Tistrella bauzanensis: one gene and its partner. Each later gene encodes a partner of the first gene's protein in a complex. Links are inferred from orthologs where the notes say so. Each region holds a gene or a part of one and is shown in the gene's direction. Other genes may lie near its edges.

Evidence for each region.
Region 2: the proteins of secA (region 1) and secY are in contact, whole or in part, in a crystal structure (PDB 3DIN), measured with the Thermotoga maritima proteins. The link is inferred for Tistrella bauzanensis from one-to-one orthologs. Residues at the interface, in WP_004082002.1 of Thermotoga maritima: Glu261, Ala262, Arg263, Lys300, Ala301, Arg302, Thr303, Ile304, Ile305, Leu323, Tyr324, Asp325, Pro326, Val329, Ser330, Tyr333, Ile336, Lys340, Phe345, Val349, Glu363, Phe364, Tyr374, Ser375, Gly376, Gly377, Glu393, Ile395, Thr482, Ser483; in WP_004081795.1 of Thermotoga maritima: Glu108, Gly109, Glu110, Glu111, Ala236, Glu237, Arg238, Arg239, Ile240, Thr241, Ile242, Gln243, Tyr244, Ala245, Arg246, Arg247, Val248, Thr249, Gly250, Arg251, Arg252, Val253, Tyr254, Gly256, Ala257, Ser258, Thr259, Tyr260, Leu261, Pro262.

What each region holds. Positions count from the first base shown.
Region 1 is NZ_BMDZ01000008.1:58,935-62,433, reverse strand. The notes cover bases 1-3,182. They hold secA (preprotein translocase subunit SecA), read left to right. Parts: upstream 1-303; coding sequence 304-2,982; downstream 2,983-3,182. Outside these bases: IEW15_RS05550 (ChaN family lipoprotein), read right to left, coding at 3,330-3,499. UniProt on the Escherichia coli protein: Required for protein export, interacts with the SecYEG preprotein conducting channel.
Region 2 is NZ_BMDZ01000024.1:43,313-46,521, forward strand. The notes cover bases 147-3,038. They hold secY (preprotein translocase subunit SecY), read left to right. Parts: upstream 147-866; coding sequence 867-2,210; downstream 2,211-3,038. Other genes in these bases: rplO (50S ribosomal protein L15), read left to right, coding at 147-624; IEW15_RS11580 (adenylate kinase), read left to right, coding at 2,207-2,860; rpsM (30S ribosomal protein S13), read left to right, coding at 2,966-3,038. In the rest of the region: rpmD (50S ribosomal protein L30), read left to right, coding at 1-87; more of rplO, read left to right, coding at 142-146; more of rpsM, read left to right, coding at 3,039-3,209. UniProt on the Escherichia coli protein: The central subunit of the protein translocation channel SecYEG. Consists of two halves formed by TMs 1-5 and 6-10.

The sequences.
Region 1 (3,499 bases):
ATGATGCACAGCCGGCCGGCGATCACAAGTGTTGAAAACCAATGCGGTCGGTCGGGAAACCGGATGAGCGGCCCAGGCACGCGGCCCGCGACCACATGGACGGCATGTCGATATGGCGCGCCGTGCGGAACAGGTGGCCGGCGTGATTGACAGGGCACCCCCGACCGCTTATTTGAGGAACGATCTCGGACGAGGGTCTGCGCCCTGTCCGTTATCTGTCGCGCGTGAGTACAGGCGCCGTCCGCCACCGAAAGCTCCGGACCGGACGGCATCGCGTGCTCGGGAGCCAGGTCAGGGGATTACATGTTCGGCGCTCTAGCCCGGCGGATTTTCGGTACCGCCAACGATCGGACGGTGAAGTCGCTCCAGCGGGCGGTTCAGGCGATCAACGCCAAGGAGCCCGAGGTTCAGGCTCTCGACGATGCCGGACTCCGTGCCCGCACCGACGAATTTCGCGGGCGTCTTGCCAAGGGCGAGCCACTCGACGACCTTCTGGTCGATGCCTTCGCCACCGTGCGCGAGGCCGCGCGCCGTGTTCTGGGGCAGCGACATTTCGATGTCCAGCTGGTCGGCGGCATGGTGCTGCATCAGGGCCGCATCGCCGAGATGAAGACCGGTGAAGGCAAGACCCTGGTCTCGACGCTGGCCGCCTATCTGAACGCGCTGGAAGGCAAGGGCGTCCACGTCGTCACCGTCAACGACTATCTGGCGCGACGCGACTCGGAGTGGATGGGGCGGGTGCACCGTTTCCTGGGCCTGACCGTCGGTGCCATCCTGCCCGGCATGGACGATTACAGCCGCAGGCTGGCTTATGGCGCCGACATCACCTATGGCACCAACAACGAGTTTGGCTTCGACTATCTGCGCGACAACATGAAGTACGGGCTGGACCAGATGGTTCAGCGGCCATTCAACTTCGCGATCGTCGACGAGGTCGACAGCATCCTGATCGATGAAGCCCGCACGCCGCTGATCATTTCCGGTCCCACGGAAGACAATTCCGAACTGTACCGGCTGATCAACCGCTTCATCCCCGATCTGGGGGCGGATGATTTCGAGAAGGACGAGAAGCAGCGGTCGGTGATCCTGACCGATGTCGGCCAGGAACGGATCGAGGCGGCGCTGGGCGAGGCCGGGCTGATCACCGGCGGGCTCTATGACATCGAGAATGTCGCGATCGTCCATCACGTGAACCAGGCGCTGCGCGCCCACAAGCTGTTCACCCGCGACGTGGACTATATCGTCAAGGATGACAAGGTCATCATCATCGACGAGTTCACCGGCCGGATGATGGAAGGCCGCCGCTATTCCGAAGGGCTGCACCAGGCGCTGGAAGCCAAGGAAGAGGTGACGATCCAGAACGAGAACCAGACGCTGGCCTCGATCACCTTCCAGAACTATTTCCGCCTCTATCCCAAGCTGTCGGGCATGACCGGCACCGCCTTGACCGAGGCCGGCGAATTCGCCGAGATCTACAAGCTGGAAGTCGTGGCGATCCCGACCAATCGCGACGTGCAGCGCAAGGATGCCGATGACGAGGTCTACCGCTCCGAGCGCGAGAAGATCCAGGCGATCGTGACCGAAGTGAAGCAGGCGGCGGCCAAAGGCCAGCCGATCCTGATCGGCACCGTCTCGATCGAGAAATCGGAACTTCTGTCGCGGATGTTCACCGAGGGTGGCGTCCCGCATCAGGTGCTGAACGCCCGCTATCACGAGCAGGAAGCCCAGATCATCGCCCAGGCCGGCCGGCCTGGTGCCGTGACCATCGCCACCAACATGGCCGGTCGCGGCACCGATATCCAGCTGGGCGGCAACGTCCAGATGCGGGTCGAGGCCGAGCTTGGCGACATCACCGACGAGGCCGAGCGCGCCCGCCGGACGGCGGAGATCGAAACCGAGGTCGAGGCGGCGCGCGCGCAGGTGATGGCGGCCGGCGGCCTCTACGTCATCGGCTCGGAACGTCATGAAAGCCGGCGCATCGACAATCAGCTGCGCGGCCGTGCGGGCCGCCAGGGCGATCCCGGCGCGTCGAAATTCTTCGTGTCGCTGGAAGACGACCTGATGCGGATCTTCGGGTCCGAGCGCATCGACGGCATGCTGCGGCGTCTGGGTCTGGAAGAGGGGGAGGCGATCACCCATCCCTGGATCAACAAGGCGCTCGAAAAGGCACAGCAGAAGGTCGAGGCGCGCAACTTCGACATCCGCAAGAATCTGCTGCGCTATGACGACGTCATGAACGACCAGCGCAAGGTCGTCTATGAACAGCGCCGCGAGATGATGAATGCCGAGCGCGTCGACGACACGGTGCTGTCGATGCGCCACGAGGTCATCGCCGAGATCGTCGCCGAGGCAGCCCCCGAGAAGTCCTATCCTGAGCAGTGGAAGGTGGCCGAACTCACCGAGCGCTGCCAGAAGGTGCTGGCCTGCGACCTGCCGATCAAGGACTGGGCGGCCGAGGAAGGCATCGACCCCGAGGCGCTGCGCGAGCGGATCACCCAGGCCTCCGATGCCGTGATGGCGACCAAGGTCGAGTCCTATGGCCTCGAGACCATGCACCGGGTGGAAAAGAGCCTGCTGCTGCAGATCATCGACCATCACTGGAAAGAGCATCTGCTTCAGCTCGACTATCTCCGGCAGGGCATCGTGCTGCGCGCCTATGCGCAGAAGGATCCGCTGAACGAGTACAAGCGCGAGGCCTTCTCGCTGTTCGAAGGCATGCTCGACCGGATGCGCGAGACGGTGACCCAGGTGTTGTCGCATCTGGAAATCCGCGCCGCCAGCGCCCAGCAGCCTGCCGAGGCCGAACGGCCGATGCAGCCCACCACCGAGAGTCTGCCCGGCGCCGCCGCGATGACCGATGCCCCGGGCGAGGACGCGCCGCCATCGGCCCTGCCCGAAGGCTGGGAACGCACACCCCGCAACAGCAACTGCCCCTGCGGATCGGGCAGGAAATTCAAGCACTGCCACGGCCGGCTGGTCTGACCGTAAGGCCTCTGACATGAAGGCGCCCGCAATACTTGTCGTATCGCGGGCGCCTTCATGTCAGATCAGACCAAAGCTTGACTGAGATCAGGAATAAGTACCGTAATCTGGACCCGAACCCTCAACGGTGGATTCAGTAACGTGCCGCGCGACATCGAGCACCAGGGCTGGCGTCGTCCACAGATTTTTCGCCGCGGGAACACGTGTCGCCGTGGTTTCCAGATGTCCAGTCAGTGTCGCCTCGTTCGACCGCATCAGAGATGCTCTCCCTAAAAAATCTGCGATATCTTCATCCAAAATGGCGTCATTTGCCCGCCACATTCCGGGGCGGGCCAACTGGTACCAGATCAGTGATCGAATCGCCAGACAGCCATGGCCGATCCGGATGTTAGCGCTCCGCGATCTTCGAGAGACGCGGTCAGCAGCACGGCCGTGTCATGGATGCCAAGGTCAGCCAGTTGGTGCGGGGTACCGTTGCCGAACGACATATGGCCGCGGCCGATGATGCCCAGCACGA
Region 2 (3,209 bases), on another replicon or contig:
CGCAGCCGCGTGCTTGAGGATACCCCGTCGGTCCGTGGCATGATTGCCAGGGTGGCTCATCTCGTGGTCGTGGAGGAGGTGGCCTGAGGGTGACCCCGGGCCTCCTGCACCAAACACACGAACGCAAGGAACAGCGGTGTCATGAAGCTCAATGAGCTCAGGGACAATCCTGGTGCGACCAAGGCGCGCAAGCGCATTGGTCGCGGCCCCGGCTCGGGGACCGGCAAGACCGCCGGCAAGGGCCATAAGGGTGCCAAGGCGCGCGCAGGCGTGGCGATCAAGGGCTTCGAGGGCGGTCAGATGCCGCTGCATCGTCGCCTTCCGCGCCGTGGTTTCACCAACGCGCCCTTCCGTAACGATTTCGTTCATGTCAATCTGGGTCGCATCCAGAAGGCGATCGATGCCGGCAAGCTCGGCACCGACATCACCGAAGCGACCCTGGTTGAAGCCGGCCTGCTGCGTCGCGTTCGCGACGGTGTGCGCCTGCTTGCCAAGGGCGAGATCACCACGGCCGTGACCATCCACGTGTCCGGCGCCTCCGAGGCGGCGGTTGCGGCGGTTGAGAAGGCCGGCGGCAAGGTCGAGTTGCCGGCGGTGCCGGCAGCGGACGAGGCTCAGGCCTGATCTCTGGCCTGAGCTTGCGTCGTGCAGGCTTAGACGGGCGACCGTCCGCCGGTTCAGACCGGGGGATGGTTGCCCGCGCTCGCATTGCCGAAGCCGTCTGGGTGTGTCCCGGAGCGGCGGGGGCGACGCTGAGCGCCGGGCCCGCCCTGACGACGACAGACTGATCCAGGTGTTCTGGCCGGCCCCGCCGGCTCAGGACATGCCTTCGAGATCCCCCTCTTCAAGCCGGGAGCGCATCCGCGATGGCGTCCTCCGCCGATCAACTTGCGGGCAGCCTGAATTTCGGGGCCTTCGGCAAGGCCACCGAACTGAAGAAGCGGCTCTGGTTCACCCTGGGCGCGCTGCTGGTCTATCGACTTGGCACCTATATCCCGGTGCCGGGGATCAATCCCGCCGTGCTTGCCGAGGTGTTCAACCAGAATGCCGGCGGCATTCTCGGTATGTTCAACGTGTTCGCCGGCGGTGCGCTGGGGCGCATGACCATCTTTGCGCTGACCGTGATGCCCTACATCTCGGCCTCGATCATCGTGCAGCTGCTGACCGCAGTGCTGCCGAGCTTCGCGGCCTTGAAGAAGGAGGGCGAGAGCGGGCGCAAGCTGCTGAACCAGTACACCCGCTTCGGTACGGTGGGGCTGGCGATCGTTCAGGCCTATGGCATTTCGGTGGGGCTTGAGAGCCTGCAGGCGGGCTCTGTCGCCGCGGTCGCCGATCCTGGTCTTTATTTCCGCGCCGCGACCGTGATCACACTGGTCGGCGGCACGATGTTCCTGATGTGGCTGGGCGAGCAGATCACCGCCCGCGGCGTCGGCAACGGCATCTCGCTGATCATCTTCACCGGCATCGTCGCTGAACTGCCCGGCGCACTCGCCCGGATGCTGGAACTGGGCCGGACCGGCGCGTTGTCGACCGGCTTCATCCTGTTCCTGCTGATCATGTCGGTGGCGGTGATCGCGTTCATCGTGTTCATGGAACGCGCCCAGCGGCGCATCGTGGTTCAGTACCCGAAGCGCCAGGTCGGCAACCGGATCTATGGTGGTGAAAGCTCGCATCTGCCGCTGAAGCTGAACACGGCCGGCGTGATCCCGCCGATCTTCGCAAGCTCGATCCTGCTGCTGCCGACCACCATCGCCAGCTTCAACGCGACCGGCGGACCGGCCTGGGTGACCTGGCTGACCACCAATCTGGCTCATGGCGAGCCCCTGTATCTGGGGCTGTACATCGCGGCCATCCTGTTCTTCTGCTTCTTCTATACCGCGATTGTGTTCAATCCGGAGGAGACGGCGGACAATCTGCGCAAACATGGCGGGTTCATTCCCGGCATCCGGCCCGGCGCGAAGACCGCTGAGTATCTGGATTATGTGCTGACCCGGCTGACGGCGATCGGCGCGATCTATATCGCTGCGGTCTGCGCCCTGCCTGAACTCCTGATCAGCGAGTATGCGGTCCCGTTCTACTTTGGTGGCACCAGCCTGCTGATCGTGGTCAACGTCACCATCGATACCGTGGCCCAGATCCAGTCCCACCTGCTGGCGCACCAGTATGAGGGGCTGATCAAGAAGGCCCGACTCAAAGGACGGCGGTCGTGATCCTGATCCTTCTCGGACCTCCCGGTGCCGGCAAAGGCACACAGTCGCAGCGCCTGGTCGACGCCTATGGCATCGTGCAGCTGTCCACAGGGGACATGCTCCGCGCCGAGGTGAAATCGGGCAGCGAGCTTGGCAATCGCGTCAAGGCGATCATGGACAGCGGAAAGCTGGTGCCGGATCAGGCGATCATCGATATGATCGCCGGCCGCATCGGTCTGGATGACTGCCGCAACGGCTTCATCCTCGACGGCTTTCCCCGCACCGTGGCCCAGGCCGAGGCGCTGGACGGCATGCTGGCCTCCCGCGGGCTTCATCTGGATCATGTGATCGAGATGAAGGTCGATGATGCGGCACTGGTCGAGCGGATCACCGGACGTTTCGCCTGCGCCAGATGCGGCGCCGGCTATCATGACACTTTCCAGAAGCCCAAGGTTGCGGGCGTCTGTGATGTGTGCGGGTCGACTGAGTTCACCCGCCGCAAGGACGACAATGCCGAGACGGTGACGAGCCGGCTCGAAGCCTACCATGCGCAGACCGCGCCGCTGCTGCCCTACTATGAGACGAAGGGCCTTTTGCGGACGGTGGACGGCATGGCCGACATCGATGATGTGACCCGGGCGTTGAAAGCCATCCTCGGCAGCGGGTCGTAACTTCTGAGTGGTTGACTTGAGCGACGGTCATCCTATAATCGCGCCCCTCCGCGCCGAGTGGGCGCGTGCGGGCGCAGACCGTCGGTCGACGAAGGAGAATCAAGCGTGGCGCGTATTGCAGGTGTGAATATCCCGACCGCGAAGCGAGTCGAGATCGCGCTGACCTACATTCACGGCATTGGCCGGTCGAAGTCGCAGGAAATCTGCGGCAAGGTGGGAATCCCGACCGAGCGGCGCGTGAACGAACTGTCGGATGCCGAAGTGATCCGCATCCGTGAAGTGATTGACAGCGATTATGCGGTCGAGGGTGACCTCCGCCGCGAAGTCGCGATGAACATCAAGCGCCTGA